4 regions of the Paenibacillus sp. JZ16 genome follow, and region 1 is predicted to be linked to each of the others. Evidence: riboswitches for the same ligand, from Rfam matches in the RefSeq annotation. Region 1 holds a riboswitch; each other region holds the start of a gene.
What was found. A riboswitch is a leader RNA that binds a small molecule or an ion and turns the genes downstream of it on or off. The one in region 1 is predicted to bind thiamine pyrophosphate.
Positions count from the first base shown of each region.

Region 2: another riboswitch for thiamine pyrophosphate. It lies ahead of tenA (thiaminase II); the one in region 1 lies ahead of BJP58_RS14820 (ECF transporter S component).
Region 3: another riboswitch for thiamine pyrophosphate. It lies ahead of BJP58_RS09090 (YkoF family thiamine/hydroxymethylpyrimidine-binding protein); the one in region 1 lies ahead of BJP58_RS14820 (ECF transporter S component).
Region 4: another riboswitch for thiamine pyrophosphate. It lies ahead of BJP58_RS22930 (ABC transporter substrate-binding protein); the one in region 1 lies ahead of BJP58_RS14820 (ECF transporter S component).

Region 1 covers NZ_CP017659.1:3,261,051-3,265,090, reverse strand. Annotated here, with positions in the region: gene BJP58_RS14830 (SDR family oxidoreductase) at 1-610, shown strand, start outside; gene asd (archaetidylserine decarboxylase) at 631-1,494, opposite strand; TPP riboswitch at 1,659-1,771, shown strand; gene BJP58_RS14820 (ECF transporter S component) at 1,862-2,491, shown strand; gene BJP58_RS14815 (ABC transporter ATP-binding protein) at 2,484-4,040, shown strand, end outside.
Region 2 covers NZ_CP017659.1:5,782,459-5,786,498, reverse strand. Annotated here, with positions in the region: gene thiD (bifunctional hydroxymethylpyrimidine kinase/phosphomethylpyrimidine kinase) at 1-876, opposite strand, end outside; gene thiM (hydroxyethylthiazole kinase) at 873-1,715, opposite strand; gene tenA (thiaminase II) at 1,768-2,454, opposite strand; TPP riboswitch at 2,594-2,697, opposite strand; gene BJP58_RS25920 (VOC family protein) at 2,960-3,460, shown strand; gene BJP58_RS25915 (hypothetical protein) at 3,604-3,894, shown strand.
Region 3 covers NZ_CP017659.1:2,029,180-2,033,219, forward strand. Annotated here, with positions in the region: gene BJP58_RS09085 (nitroreductase family protein) at 310-912, shown strand; TPP riboswitch at 1,098-1,200, shown strand; gene BJP58_RS09090 (YkoF family thiamine/hydroxymethylpyrimidine-binding protein) at 1,285-1,890, shown strand; gene BJP58_RS09095 (YjcZ family sporulation protein) at 1,963-2,061, opposite strand; gene BJP58_RS09100 (nucleotidyltransferase domain-containing protein) at 2,179-2,877, opposite strand; gene BJP58_RS09105 (class I SAM-dependent methyltransferase) at 3,037-3,744, shown strand; gene BJP58_RS09110 (methyl-accepting chemotaxis protein) at 3,929-4,040, shown strand, end outside.
Region 4 covers NZ_CP017659.1:5,090,349-5,094,388, reverse strand. Annotated here, with positions in the region: gene BJP58_RS22940 (GGDEF domain-containing protein) at 1-955, opposite strand, end outside; gene BJP58_RS22935 (VOC family protein) at 1,188-1,571, shown strand; TPP riboswitch at 1,743-1,854, shown strand; gene BJP58_RS22930 (ABC transporter substrate-binding protein) at 1,968-2,999, shown strand; gene BJP58_RS22925 (MTH1187 family thiamine-binding protein) at 3,092-3,385, shown strand; gene BJP58_RS22920 (ABC transporter permease) at 3,382-4,040, shown strand, end outside.

The DNA.
Region 1 (4,040 bases):
GAAGTTCGGCCGCTTGGACGTGCTGGTGAACAACGCCGGCGAAGCGGTAGGCGGCATGGTGGAGGAAGTACCGCTCAGCGACTGGCGCAAGCAGTTGGAGACGAATTTTTTCGGGACCGTATCGGTAACGCAGCATATGCTCCCGCTGCTGCGCAAGACCGGACGATCCAAAATCATTCTCATGAGCAGCATTAGCGGCGTGGTCGGCTTTCCGGGTTATGGTCCCTATGCGGCATCCAAATTTGCGCTGGAGGGGTTTGGTGAGAGCCTGTCCATGGAGTTGATGCCCTTTGGCATCGATGTCGTACTGATCCAGCCCGGTGCCTATGGCACGCCGATCTGGAATAAAAGTTTTGGGGAGCTTACGGTAAAGGAAGGATCACCCTACAGCGGTCTGCTGAAGGGCGTGCTGGACTATTCCGAGCGGACAGCCAGGGGAAGCGGGGATCCGCAGGAGGTAGCCAGGCTTGTGGCAAACATTGCGTCCATGTCCAAACCGAGGTTCCGCTATACGCTGCCCCGAGGTACGCGGCTGACCGCATGGATCAAGGGCGTGCTGCCGGATCGGCTGTTTCAGCGGATCGTTTATCGGATGCTGGACAGGCGTTAATCATTCATGCAGCGAATGATTCATGGCCTTAACTTGTCATGCGATGCTTGGTGAAGCTTGGTAAGGTGAATGGCGTTACCCTTTTCTGGTTGGGGACGGGTGTGGTGTAGCAAACCAAGCAGCTCTCCCATCTTCACCTTGGAGCCGGGTTCCAGGTCACCGCGCGGAGTAAACGTGCCGTTCTCTGTCAGAAGCACGACGGTAGAGCCGAATTCAAAGTACGCGAGTTCATCGCCGATCTCGTATTTCTTCACGTTCTCGTCAGCATAACGGATGCTGCTCACGTTCATGGCTCCGACCTTCACGACGGCAACTTCGCCGAACTCATGCGCAATATAGGTAATGAGGCGCTCATTACGGCTGAGCACGTGCCGGATATGGGTCATCGCAAAATCGTTCACGGGGTAAACGCGTCCCTTTAGATGCTCGCTTTCCGCCTGAACACCGGTTACCGGGGAATGAATGCGATGATAATCGGTTGGGCTTAAATACAATACAAATGCGTAACCGTTGATGTAATTTTCCATTCTCGGTGATTTGGCGAGCAGCTCGCTCAGGGTATAATCCTGTCCCTTGACGCTCAGAATGGTGCCGGCATTAACGGCGCACATTGCCGAAATCGTGGCATCGACGGGGCTTACCATGGCATCGGCGGTGTCGTCTATGGCGCGCAGGCCTATTTTTAACCGGCGGGAAAAGAATTCGTTCAGTGAGCGGTATTCGTGGATTTCTTTCTCCGCTTCATGCGCCGGAATTTGATAAATTCGTATGAATGCAGGTATTAGATGACGGCTCAGCCGGCTGTGGGAACAATGCCCCATGATTCGGGACAGCCACTTGCGGGAGGACAGCTCAGTCATCAGACGCAGCAATTGTTTAGCCATGTCATTCTCCTTTGTGCATAGGTGTCAGCAATAAACGTTGGTGGAAAAGCCAATCACTCTGATATTGACATAGAATGAGCTGGAAATCAATAAATAGCCATTTTTGAAAAAAGGTTCTTGCTAATTGGAGAACGAATGTGTATTTTAAGATTAACATGAAACCGAATAGGGAATACGGGGGCTTGAGTGAATCAGGCTGAGATTGCAGCTGTTATCCGCTGTTGACCGTTAATCTGAACTGGGTAATGCCAGCGTAGAGAATATCCGACCCTGCCTACATAGGGCCTATTTTTCCGTCTGCGCGTTTTCCAGACGGTTTTTTGTTGTGTTTATACAAAAATAGAGGTGGAGAGGGGAATGTGTGGTTATGGGAACATCTATGCAAGAGAAGTTGGGGGTTCAGCCCCGAAAAGGGCTGCGGTTAAGCGATATTTTGGTGACGGTGTTGGTATCGCTGGTGCTTGGCGTCATTTATCACTTCTGGGGTTCGGTTTACAATCTGTTAAAACCGCTGTTCTTTGAAGCGGATGAGTTGTTATACGGAATGTGGTTCGCTGCAGCCACGCTTGCTTACTTGCTAATCCGTAAGCCGGGAGTGGCCATCATTGCGGAAGTGGCGGCTGCCCACGTGGAAGTGCTGTTTGGCAGCGGCTGGGGATTGACTCTGCTGCTGTATGGCCTCATTCAAGGACTTGGGGCAGAATTGGTATTCGCGGCGTTCCGTTATCGGAGCACCTCGGCGTGGACGCTGGCGATTGCCGGAGCAGGCGCAGCCATCGGATCGATGATCATGGACTTCTATTACAGCTATACCGATGACCTGCAGACGTGGATGTTCCTGGCCAAATACGGTATGCGGGTACTCAGCGGTGCCGTCATTGCAGGCCTGCTCATGCTCTTGCTGGCTAAAGCCTTGGACCGCACGGGCGTCACATCCCTGCTGCGTCCTGCGTCGAAGAAGGATTACGAAGCACTGGATGATCCGCGCCATGTCTAATGCCACGGTTAGCCTGGTTCCGGCTCAGTCCGCTGAGATGGTTTCGGAACCGGCCGTGTATGTGGAGGGATTGCGTCTGAAGTATCCGGGCGAGGAGCGACTGATGTTCAAAGACCTCTCTTTCTCGGCTGTCCGCGGGGAGAAGGTGCTGCTGCTCGGTCCGAGCGGCTGCGGCAAATCCACGCTGCTGCAGGTGCTTAGCGGGATGATTCCCCGCGCAACGGAGGTGCCGATGAAATGCGAGTCGCAGCTGGTTCCGCGCTCTTGGGGGTATGTATTTCAAGATCCGGATACCCAGTTCTGCATGCCGTACGTGGATGAAGAGCTGGCTTTCGTACTGGAAAATCTAAGTGTCCCGCGCGATGAGATGAAGGAGCGGATGCAAGCGGCCCTCCGCGAGGTGGGTCTTGATCTTGAGGAGCTTCATATGCCGATCGGGCATTTGTCCCAAGGCATGAAGCAAAGGTTAGCGCTGGCTTCGGCTCTGCTGCTGGAGCCGGAGGTGCTGTTCCTTGACGAGCCATCTGCCTTGCTCGACCCGGAAGGAAGGGAGCAAATCTGGTCGGCGGTGAAGGCCGTATCGGAAGGGCGGACACTGATCATCGTGGAGCACCGGATCGAAGAAATGGCCAGATACGTGGATCGTGTCGTGCTGTTCAGCCCGGATGGCGTGATTCTGGGCGAAGGTCCTCCGGCAGCGATATTCGCAGAATTCGAGCGGGAACTCCAAGCCTATGGAATCTGGTATCCCGGCGTATGGGAAGATTATGCGCAGACCCGGGCGGGCAGAGAGCTGTTTGCTCCGGTTGATGCGCTTGGCGATGAGCGCGGTAATCTCCTGCATGAGGCTGCTCCGCCGTATGCTCAACGTGGGGAGTCTGTCATTCAACTGGCGAATTTCAGGGGAATGAGATGGGATAAACCGGTCATCAACCTCCCTTCGGCCGAGGTGTTTCCGGGACAATTCATTGCGGTGGTAGGGCCGAACGGAGCAGGTAAAAGCTCGCTGCTGCTCAGTTTGATGGGGCTGCTTCGCGCCGAAGGGACCTATATGCTCTGCGGGGAAGAGGTCATTCAAGGCAAACGCAGGAAGGTGCGGAAGAAGAGAGAGCAGCAGCTGCGCCAAATCGGATTCGTGTTTCAGAATCCGGAGCTTCAATTCCTGACGGAGCGCATCGGCGATGAGGTGGTTTACTCGCTGCTGGTGGATCATGTGCCGCCGGAGGAAGCGAAGGCGCAGGCCGAGCGCTGTCTTGAACGTTTTGGATTGAATGGCTTGGAGGCCAGGCATCCGTACCAGCTGTCGACAGGCCAAAAGCGCCGCTTGAGCGTGGCTACGGCCATGGCAAGACAGCCGTCCGTCCTGCTTCTGGATGAGCCGACCTTCGGACAGGATGCGCGGAATACATTCGCGATTCTGGAGATGTGCGAGAAGCTGCGTCGTGCGGGAACCGCCATTCTCATGGTGACGCATGAAATGGAGATCGCGCAGCGGGTCGCCACGCATATATGGGAAATACGGGAGGGACAGCTGACCTCGAGCATGCCT
Region 2 (4,040 bases), 2.5 Mb from region 1:
GGCCAGGCCTGCGGTAATCGCGGCAGAGAAAGTACAGCCGGTACCGTGCGTATGGACGGTATGAATTCGTTGTCCATATAATTCTGTAAAGGCGATACCATCGTATACGAGGTCCATGACTGGAGGACTGTCGGGATTACCGAATCTGTCATCATTCTTGATCATGGGGGAGCGTCCCTCATAAAACTCCCCGTTATGGCTGGCGGTTCTTGTTTGGCGATACGTACTTTCGGACTGAGACAACTCTTCCTGCTGCGTACCCGCCGCCATAGCTGATCCCCTGTCTCTTTCGTGATCCGCAACTTCACCGCCGCCGGTCATTCCCTCGTCATGGCCGCCTTTGATCACAACGATCTTGGGCCCCAGATCCTGGATACGTCTCGCCGCTTCCTTCCGATCTTCCTTCGTGCGGATACGCATCCCCGCCAATACTTCGGCCTCCGGTATATTGGGGGTGACAATTAACGCCAGCGGCAGCAAATCCTCTCTTAAAGCCTGCACTGCTTCGCTTTGCAGCAGCTCTGCTCCGCCCTTGGCGATCATCACGGGATCCACAACGACCTTCTCCCAGCCGAATGCCCGGATCCGGTCAGCAGCCAGGCGAATGATCTCGGCATTGAACAGCATGCCTGTCTTCAATGCATCGACTCCGAGGTCCGAGCCAACCGCTTCAATCTGCTCCGCGGCTGCTTCGGGAGGCAGCGGATATACGCCGTGAACCCCCAATGTGTTCTGCACCGTGATCGCCGTAATCGCTGACATGCCGTATACGCCGAGCTCCTGGAAGGTTTTCAGATCAGCCTGAATGCCGGCACCGCCGCCGCTGTCAGACCCCGCAATCGTCAGTGCCCGAGGAACGTGAGACTTGCTGCTCATCGTGCGCCACCTGCAGCGGACGCTTCCGCTTCCCGGACAGCGGCATAGCCCTCCAGCGAGCCCGGATGAAGCTTTGCCAGCTCATCCAGGAAAGCAATCTGGAAGCTTCCAGGTCCCTGGTCCGCGGTTCGCTCTGCAGCTCTCGCCGCCGCGGCCCCGTAGAAGGCCAGGCCCGCCGTACCGGCAAGCAGCAGGTTTGCTTCCACTGCGGCAAAGGCACCCAGCACCGAGGTCAGCAGGCACCCTGCACCGGTTACCTTCGTGAGGAGAGCATCCCCGCCGGTAATGATACGTACCTCGTTTCCATCGGTAATCACGTCCTCTTCACCGGTAATGGCCACGATCGTGCCTACTTCGCGCGCAGCCCGCACGGCCAGCTCGGCATGATCACTGCCCGTGCTGTTGCCAGCGTCTACGCCTTTGATCTCGCGGGCCTCCCCGACAAGGTGAGCGACTTCAGCCGCATTCCCGCGCACGAGCGACACCTTCACCTCGCTTAGAATCCGCAGCGCCGACTCCGTCCGAAAACGGGTTGCTCCCGCACCGACCGGGTCCAGCAGGACCGGCACGCCTTGTGCGTTCGCCGATTGTCCAGCTATGATCATCGCATCCACAAGCTCGCGGTTCAGCGTGCCGATGTTCAATACGAGCGCGCCTGCGATGGCGGCCATATCTGCCACTTCCTCCGGCGCGTAAGCCATGACCGGCGACGCGCCCAGCGCGTACAAGCCGTTAGCCGTAAAATTCGTAACCACCACGTTCGTCATGTTGTGAACGAGGGGGCTCGTCTGCCGTACCTTTGTTAAAAGCGCCGAAACTTCATTTTCCCATGTATGCATATGAATCAGCCTCTCTTCGCTATATTGGAATTTATGAGCTAGTTAGGTCTCCTTACAGCACCGCAGCCTGCAGCGGCACCGGCCATTCCTCCTGCTTATAAGCCATATCCCAAAACATATACTCCAGCTGGCAGCTCAGCATAAAATGCTCCTTCATCCGTTCTCGCTCGGCTGCCGTCGCACGCTCCGCCCATTCATCGACACGGCTGCAGAACTTGGCTGTCGCGTCTTCCCCCCGGTTGCCGTAGAAATAAATCCAGTCGTAGAACGGATGGGATTCATCCGGCTTCACTTCATCCAGCAGCTTGCGGCCAATCTCCAGGTAGGTCCACGGGCAAGGCAGCAGTACGGCCATAATCTCGCCCAGACTGCCCTCATGCGCCACCGTCAGCATATGACGGATATAGTGATGCGCGGACGGAGCCAGCGGATAGCCTTGAAGCTCTTCGTAAGTCACCCCGGCGGCTGCGCAAAAATTCTGATGCGGATGCACCTCGCTATGCAGGATGAATGAGATTTGTTCGTTAAAGGTTGCGATCTCTTCGCGGCTGGTCGATTTGGATATGGCGATGCCGTAAATTCGCATGTAGACGTTCAAATACTCAAAATCCTGCTTCACATAGTGGATCAGTTGTTCCCGCGCCAGTTTCCCCTCGGCAATGCCTTTTACAAAGGGATGATCGAAGATTGCTTGAAAAATGCCTCCCGCCTGCTGACGGAGCTCTTGCGTAAAACTCATTTTTGTCCCCACCTCCAACATATTGAAGAGCAGGAAGTCCATAAGACACGACTTTCCAGGCAACGCTAAAAAGCCGCCCCGAAAACTGGAGCGGCTTCGTCAACAAGCCCGAGTGCGCCAAAAACGCACCAAGACCTTATATACGAAGGCTCCACTTTCCTACGCTAGTACGAACTAGATCAGGTTCAAAGGGTCCAAGATACGCTCTTGTCTCAGCCGCTAACGGCTCCCCTAGTGGACTTCCTATTCTTTTGTCTAATACTGTACATAGGTTTGTAGATGCTGTCAAACGTTAACGGTTCGCGGACAGAACCCCACGTGCGAAATCTTCCGTGATCGGTGGATCATGATGTTGTACGGTGGCAGATGTCTTTCGCGAATAAAAAACGTCGGCTACCCAACACTTGTTTCAGAAACACTGACGCTGGGTTGTCATGTATTCCCCTACATAATGAGTACATAAACGTTATTCAAAAAAATGAAGTTTAAAGGAGCGAGCTTATTTATGACGAACCCATCAAAAGCGGTTAACCCCATTCCGGATGGCTACACCTCCGTGACACCGTGGATCATCTCAAGAAACTCCGCAGCGCTGATTGAATTCCTGGAGCAGGCTTTTCAAGCCGAAGAGTTAGCCCGCGTCTATGTTGACGATGGTGTCATCGGCCATGCCGAGGTGCGAATCGGAGATGCCGTCGTCATGATGTTTGACGCGAAGCCGGAATGGCCGGATAGCCCGACGTATCTCCGCTTATATGTTGAGGATTGCGATGCTGCTTACCAGCAAGCGCTCGCCGCAGGAGCCGTCTCGGTGACGGAGCCAACAAGTTTGTTCTTCGGCGACCGGGTGGGACGGGTACGGGACCCGTTCGGCAACTTATGGTGGATTCAGACGCGAATGGAGGACCTGACGCCCGAGGAGATGGAACGACGCGCCCAAGACCCGGATTACATGAAAGCAATGACCTATGTTGCCGGAGCGGAAATCGTGGTGAAGATTTCGTAACAAGGTGAAGTGAAACAAAAGTGTTATTTCAGGCAGAACATGGGTGGATTCGGTTCCCGGGGGTATGCGTGGATGGCTGCCGATTATGATCGATGTAGGGACCGGGTAACTCAGAGTAGCTATGGTTTAGAGGTAGAAACTGGGTGAACACAGAGTATGTAGCTGCTGCTGGGATTGGTGCTACTGCTGGGATTGGTGCGACTGCTGGGATTGGTGCGACTGCTGGGATTGGTGCGACTGGGATTGATGCTACTGGGATTGGTGCTACTGCTGGGATTGATGCTACTGCTGTATTGGTGCTACTGCTGGGCTTGGTGCTGCTTGCTATTATTGGAGCTACTGCTGGTATTGTTGCTACTGCTGTATTGGAGCTACTGCTGGGCTTGGTGCGACTGCTCGAGGGCAAGCGGACTGAGGATACGTTATTTAGCTGAAAAGGCGTAATTTTCGAGAGCTAACGGACACCAGATACGCTATTTCTAGAATATGATGGTAAATAGGCACCTTTTTGCGGTAATAAGAGATCCTGTGTCCGTTAGATTTAAGAATTGGGACCGAATCAGGCAAATAAGGGAACTGG
Region 3 (4,040 bases), 1.2 Mb from region 1:
TATCCTCAGGACAGAATCACACTTTGGTTAAGTCCCCCTTTAATGCAGCTTCTGCAATGATGAGACTTCTCTAAAAACGACTGTTTCAATTCTTATTAAATGGATAAGAAAAATTATATAAAGTCGTTGACAATTCCTCTAAGTTATATTAATATCCTAACAGAATTATTATTTCTAACTAAACGTAAGTTAGTGTGGAATAATAATTGGTTTTATGGCTAATAACGTAAAATGCATATTTGCTTGTAGTAAGGGACATCTTCTAATCAGGCGTATGCAAATTCGATTACACCAGGAGGTTTTTTTTCAATGTCTAAAGATTTTTCAGCTGCACTCAAAAATCGCCGTTCTTATTACGGGATTAGCAAAGAATCCGTTATCTCGGACGAGCGTATTCAGGAAATCGTAAACGAAGCGGTTAAGTATACTCCGTCTTCTTTCAACTCCCAAAGTGCACGCGTCGTTGTATTGCTTGGCGAACAGCACGATAAACTGTGGAACATCACGGAAGGCATCCTGAAGGAAGTTGTTGGCGATGAAGAAGCATTCAAATCCACTGCCGACAAAATGGCTTCATTCCGCGCTGGTTACGGTACGGTACTGTTCTTCGAGGACAATAACGTCATTGCCGGGCTGCAACAAAGCTTTGCCGCTTATGCCGACAATTTCCCGGTTTGGTCCAACCAATCCAACGGCATGCTGCAATTTGTAGTATGGACATCCCTTGAAGCAGAAGGTCTGGGCGCATCCCTGCAGCACTACAACCCGCTGATCGACGAAAAAGTAAAAGCCGAATGGAACGTCCCGGAAAGCTGGAAGCTGATTGCTCAAATGCCTTTCGGTAAGCCGGTTGCTGAACCAGGCGAAAAAGAATTTGCACCGCTTGAAGATCGCGTGAAAGTATATAACTAATCAAACAGATGAAAAAAGCCGCCTCCCTAAGTTCCTGCAAATGGGACAGGCGGTTTTTTTTATAATGGGCAAAGATTGAAAAACCGATGGCAAAACGATACAATTACACAGGTAAGAACCCTCGAACTTCTACGATAACATGAAGCTCCGGGGCAAATCTTGCGGTAACCAACTACATAAGATGTTGGCTGTACTAGGGGTGCCATGTGCTGAGAGACGGCGGGCTGCCGTTAACCCTTATCACCCGATCTAGGTCATACTAGCGTGGGGAAGTGTAGCATTTATGTTTATTTCTTTTCGTAGGCATAACTGCACCTTCTTCATGGGGTGCGGTTTTTTTGCGTGGACTTATATAATGGGGAGGAAATGAAAATGAATGAGCTTGTTTGCGGAACCAGCCGGATCGTCGGATGCCGGTTCTCGGTATTTCCCATGACAGACCGGTTTGTGGAGGTCATCCTGGGCGCTCTGCAATCTGTGGATGCGGGAAAGGTGTGGATTCAGACAGACGATGTGAGCACTTGTATTCGTGGACGTGCAGAGCATGTCTTTGATGTTACAAGAGCGATATTCGCCCATGCTGCGGCGAGTGGCGTGCACACTGTTTTTAATGGCACTTATTCCATTGGCTGCCCCGGAGATACGGACGCCGATGTATATATGACTGAGGATTCAACCCGCTTGAACAACGACATCGGAGAACATGCCGATATGGAGACTGCCTGCCAATTCGCTCTTTACCCCATGGGTACGGACAACTACATGGATGTCATCTACGGTGAAGTAAATCGTGCGAAGGCAGCCGGTACGTTCGCCGGAAGCGTTCATTACGCCAGCCGGTTGGACGGATCCTTATCCCGGGTGTTCGGGTCTCTTGAAGAGGCGTTTTTGTATGCGATCCAATCCGACAGCAGCCATCTGGTCATGACTGCAGTGGTGTCCGCTCACAGCCCCTCGGTTAAAGCCGCATCGAATTGAGTTCGATTGAGGCAGACAAAAGCCCGGCATGCGCCGGGCTTTTCTGTCACTACTGCCAAGAATCTTGACGGTTTAAACCCAAGCACTCAAGATGATTACGAGCAGGATAAAGAGAACCAAAATAATTCCTACTGAATTGCCATATTCACCGCCGCCATATACTCCGCTCATGAAGATCCCCTCCTGGATTTAAAGTATGCCGTGATGTAATCACACTATTATAGTATTTACCGCGCCTTGCTAGCGTCACGGCTAATGTACCTCTCTTTATCTATTGGCATCGATATTTTATTCCTCATAACCGATGAGAAGTTTCCCTCCGTACGGACGGAGCATTTCCTCGGTAAATGCCATTAGAACAGAAGGATCATCTTGGCGATACATCGCCGCGAGCGCTGTTTCCAATCGCTCTCCTAAAATTGTGTCAAAGCGGTTAAACAGGCGGAACAGCGTTTTCCCTTCACCCGTCCACTCCCGGTTCACCCTAAGTACAAAATCACAGAGAATCGCGGCTATTTTGTGCACCGTAAACCATTTTTCACCATCGCTTCGGGGACTCTTCAAGTCCAGCATGTACTCGGTTAGCACATAACGGTAGTCGTTAATATCGGTTATCGTCAAGGGCAGAGGTCCGTAATCCAAATCGCTTTGGGCTTCCGTCCGCACCTCTTCCCCCTCGGGCATAAGGCGCAACACCGTCCCTTCTGCGATCATCCGCTGAAATGACGGATTCGCCGCGATCACTCCCTCGTCAAAATATTCGCGATAGGAGGATAAAGACAATATAAAGATTTCCGCGATCCATCCATGCGCCTCTATCGTCCTCCTGCTGAAATCATGACCCTCTCGTTCAAGGACCATAATGTCCAAATCGGATTGTTCATTATATTCGCCTCTGCTCGCGCTGCCGCCAAGCACGGCAAGCAAACAGTCGGGATAATCGTGTTGAATGACGCGTTCCGCTGCCTCTACCGGTTCCATCCTCATGACGTTTCCTCCATTATGACTCTGATCCTCCCGAAAAAAGGGCTCAAAATATCTAATTCAGCTAAAACCCTAAACGTACCTGAATCATATGGTAAATAAACGATTACCCTCATGTTGATGACAAGGGAAGAAGGGATAGATGAGATGAACTACATTCATATGCTCTCTAAATTAGGCATGGGCAGTGCCCACCCGGGAGGATTCGAGGCAACCCTCAGAATGCTGAAGAATTATCCCATTCAACCGGGCAGCCGCATTCTGGAGGTGGGGTGCGGAACTGGCAGAACCGCATGCCATCTTTCGGAGATGGGGTATCAAGTGACAGCTATTGATCTGAACGAAAATATGATCAAAAAAGCACGAGCACGAGCCGAAGCGATGGAAATCGACGTGCAGTTCCATCAAGCCGATGTATGCGCATTGCCTTTCGAGGACAATCAATTTGATCTGATCATGGCCGAGTCTGTTACCGTATTTACGGATACTTCGAAGTCGCTGCCCGAATATTACCGCGTTCTGGATCGCGGAGGCGTCCTGCTGGACAGAGAATTACTGCTAGATAAGCCCATGCCGGAAGCAAAGCTTCAGGAACTGCTCGAATTCTTCGGAATACCTAATCTGATGATGAGAGAAGAATGGGAGGAATCCCTCTTGGCTTGCGGGTTTAAACAGGAAGAAATTCTGGAGTACAATCACTTCAATGAGCAGTTAAAGGAAGAGCAGACACGTCATCTGGATACATTTGAACAGCGCGATAAAGGACTCCTGTTCGATGTTGCGCTCTGGGAAACGCTGTTCAAGCATGATCGCATGATTCTGGATAATACCGATTATCTCGCTTCCGCCTTATTCCGGGCAGTAAAATAGAACCTTTTCACATCTGTGCATCAAGTGGGGATTCGCATATTTGCTACGTATCCCCTCTCTTTCCTCATTTTCAGTTCTTTCGACCTAATCCAACACTTTTTGTCAATTCGTTCTATCTAGTTTTGCCCGTCGATGCTATAATCATGGTAAATATATCCTATGTTGTTGAGGAGGACTCATTCTTATGGCATGGTTCAACAGACTCCCTATTTCACGAAAAATTACTGCAGCCTGTTTTCTCATTGCCACTTTGTTTGCGGTTCCAATGCTGCTTGCGTTTATTCTAATGGGTAAAG
Region 4 (4,040 bases), 1.8 Mb from region 1:
CGTTCTCGAACTGGATTAAAATCTGCCTGAACAGAATCAGGATCACGCACAGGGATAGGCCGGTAAACAGTCCAGTCCACCCTCCAAACCGCTGCGCCATAAGGGCAAACATCCCGCCAAGCACGCTGTAGGGAAGCAGGTACCTTACGATCAGGTTTCCGACTGAACGCGGCTCCCGCTCGCCAACGGATGGTTTACGGGAATTAGGAGCGGACTGCCCACCTGCGAAACTAATGAATAATACCGATATCGTATAGAGTGGATACAGATAGGAACGAACCTCGATACCCATCAGATCAACGAGATAGATGTACAGGACATCTCCGGCAATATATGCGCTTCCGCCTAGACATAACAGAATGGCCGCCCTTTTCCCTAACAGTCCGGTATTAAAATACAACACCAGCGTAAAAAAAATAAGTACCATTGCGCACAGGGGATACAGCATGTCCACCCAAAGGTTTCCCCATACTGCCTCATGGGCCAGACCCTGAAGCTCAGGCTTGATGAAATATTCCCACCCTACTGTCATGACGGCTATGCCAACAATCACGATATCCAGCATAAACCGGAGCCCCCGAAACGAACCTTGAACATGCCGGAATAAATAAATGAGAGAACTTGCGAACAGAATGAGTTCAAGTCCCCAGAATAAGTGGGTTAGGATCGGCGAGAAAGCGCTCTCTTTTTCAAACCAAACATAACAAGCGTGAATGATTCGTGCCGCTGCATCCCCCATTAATCCGAGACTCACAATAAGCCAAAACCTGCGAAGATGAACCTCATAACGCCGACTAATCCGCATTAAATAAACGGAGGCGGCTGCAGGAGGAATAATGACTAGAACACGCTGAAGCGATAAAGCCACAGGCATCCACAGAGCAATCATGATCTGAATGAATGCATATATCATGGCGAGTCGAATCCACAGATGATCTGCTGGAGTTGGACTCATAAGCATTCCTCCTCGGCCAAAGGGTAAGCTGGATCACTTTCATATGTTAGGTCTTTTGAATTAATCTTTCTATTTCTCACGATACTTTTTACCCACCCAAAAGTAAAGATGAGGAAATGAAAGAAAAATCATCTGTATCAGCCCTGCATGAACACAACTCCCACTTGACGTATAGGGATTATGTGATAATATTTCAGTCATATCTCATATGGATCGGAAAGGGTGTTGAACCATGTCACAGAAACGATTAGATCATGTTGGTATTGTTGTCCGGGACCTAGAAGCTACAATCGCCTTCTATACATCCGTAGTCGGACTAGAACTAAAGGATCGCCTGACCCATACGAATGGCGTCATCCAGCTGGCGTTCCTCGGATTTAACGGCAGCAACGAGACGGAAGTCGAGCTTATTCAGGGATACAGCGACACGCTGCCAGCGGAGGGCACCGTTCATCATTTTGCAGTCAGCACGGATAACATTGAAGAGGAATATGCCCGGGTTCAAGGACTTGACGTTCCTCACTTGGACGAGGAGATCGTGACGCTCCCGAATGGTTTCCGTTATTTCTTCGTGCATGGTCCCGAAGGGGAATGGATTGAGTTCTTCCAGCGCTAACCTCAATATAGAAGCCTTATTCAAATCCTTTATTCCGTGAAAGGTTCATAGGATTAATTAATCCTTCCCATGGCAAGTGTTCTGAGCAAAGACCTGCCTCGTTCGCGCTCCTTCGAACTAGACAGGTCTGGTGTGTTAGGACTATAATAGCGGATGTAATGATCAAAACTTCATAAATACCGGGGGAGCTGGGATATAGCCGGCTGAGAGTGTATCCGATATGATACTGACCCTTACACCTGATCTGGGTAATGCCAGCGTAGGAAGCCCATGTTTGCGGCAGCTATTTATTTGCCGTGGTATACACTTACGCCGTCATGCGTCCTGATATCATCAGGGCGTTTTTTTGTGGAGTTGCGAGGTAATAGAAAGAGAACTTAAAGGAGAGAAGAAACGATGAAGAAGGGAAGATGGATTCCGCTGCTTCTCGCTTGCGTCCTGCTGATGGTCGCGTCCGGATGCGGCACAAGCGGACAGAACAAAAAGACAGGTGCCGAAGGCGAAGGCAGTCAGACTTCCGGGAAACTCCGTGACGTGCAGCTGATGCTCGATTGGTCCGCCAATACGAATCACACCGGCCTGTATGCAGCGAAGGAGCTTGGGTATTATGAGGAAGAAGGGCTTAATGTCCAGATCGTCCAGCCGGGAGCAGGCGGAACGGATACGCTGGTCGCATCCGGAAACGTGCCGTTTGGCATCAGTTATCAGGAAGGCGTAACGCTGGCCAGAACCCAAGGCTTGCCGCTCGTTTCCATTGCAGCGATCATTCAGCATAATACGTCCGGCTTTGCCGCCCCCAAGGACAAAGGCATCGTGAAGGCAGGCGATTTTGAAGGAAAATCCTATGGCGGCTGGGGCTCGCCTGTGGAGGAGGCCGTCATGAAATCCATCATGGAGATCGATGGCGCCGATGTCAGCAAGGTGAATATGGTCAATATGGGCGATGCCGATTATTTTACGGCCGTCAAACGCGACATTGATTTTGCCTGGATCTTCTATGCTTGGACGGGGATTGAAGCCGAGCTTCGCAATGAACCGCTTGACATGATTTATGTGAAGGACTACTCCGAGCAGCTTGATTATTACACACCAGTGATCGTGACGAACGAGAAGCTGATCCAGGAAGACCCCGAGCTTATCAAAGCGTTCATGCGGGCGACTTCAAAAGGATATGACTATGCGATTCAACATCCTGAAGATGCGGCAGCTCTGCTTACGAAGGCGGTTCCTGACCTCGATGCCGAACTGGTTCTCGCCAGCCAGAAATGGCTGAGCCCCCGTTATCAGGATGATGCATCCCGCTGGGGCGAACAGAAAGCCGAAGTATGGTCGGGATATGCAGACTGGATGTTTGAGCGTAAGCTGCTGGAGAAGGAACTTGACGCGGACCGCGCATTCACCAATGATTTTTTACCGGAGCAGCCATAAGGTTATTTTTATTTAATAAGAAGAAAGTCGGCCTTTGCAAAAGGCTGCCTTTCTTCCAATACATTATAGCTTGCACGAAAGGATGAGTTTACATGGCGAATACACTTTTGAGCATTCAAGTGATACCGAGAACGCCAAACGGGGCCGACAGCATCCCTTATGTAGATGAAGCGATTAAGGTCATTCAGGAATCAGGCGTGAAATACGAGGTTCATGCACTCGAAACGACCATGGAAGGAGAGCTCGCCGAGCTGCTCAAGATCGTGGAGCGCATGCATGAAGCGCTGGTGAATGCGGGAAGTCCCAGCATCATATCCCAAGTCAAAATCGCCCATCATCCCAGCGGCATCAGCATGGATAAGCTGACTGAGAAATACCGTCCATGAGAAGCTGGTGGAGTTCGGTTTGGCCGCCCGTTGTGGCGGTCCTCTTCTTTTTGGTGGTATGGCAGGCCGCAGTATCTATATTCGACATTGAACCTTTTATTCTGCCTGCGCCGACGGCCATCGGGCATGAGGCCGTTACCGGAGCTTCCGGTCTCTTCCAGCATACAGCGGCCACCCTGCAATTAACCTTGGTCGGATTTATGATCGGTACGGCGATTGGCCTAGTCATCTCGCTGGCACTGCACATGGTGCCTTTTCTCAAAACCGCTCTTTATCCACTTCTTATTCTTAGCCAGAATGTGCCGACAATCGCCCTAGCCCCGCTTCTCATGATTTGGTTCGGCTTCGGCATGCTGCCCAAGGTTATCGTGATTACGCTGGTCTGCTTCTTCCCCGTCGCTGTTGCGGCCTTGGACGGACTGGCCCGTACTGACCGAACCATGATGAATTACATGCAGATGGCGGGGGCTACCTCTTGGCAAATTTTCAGAAAGCTGGAGCTGCCGCATGCCCTTCCCTCCATCTTCTCCGGGATTCGAATTGCGGCCACCTATTCGGTCATGGGTGCGGTTATCGGGGAATGGATCGGCTCGGACCGGGGAATCGGTTACTACATGATGCTGCAAAAATCCGGCTACCGCACGGATCGGGTGTT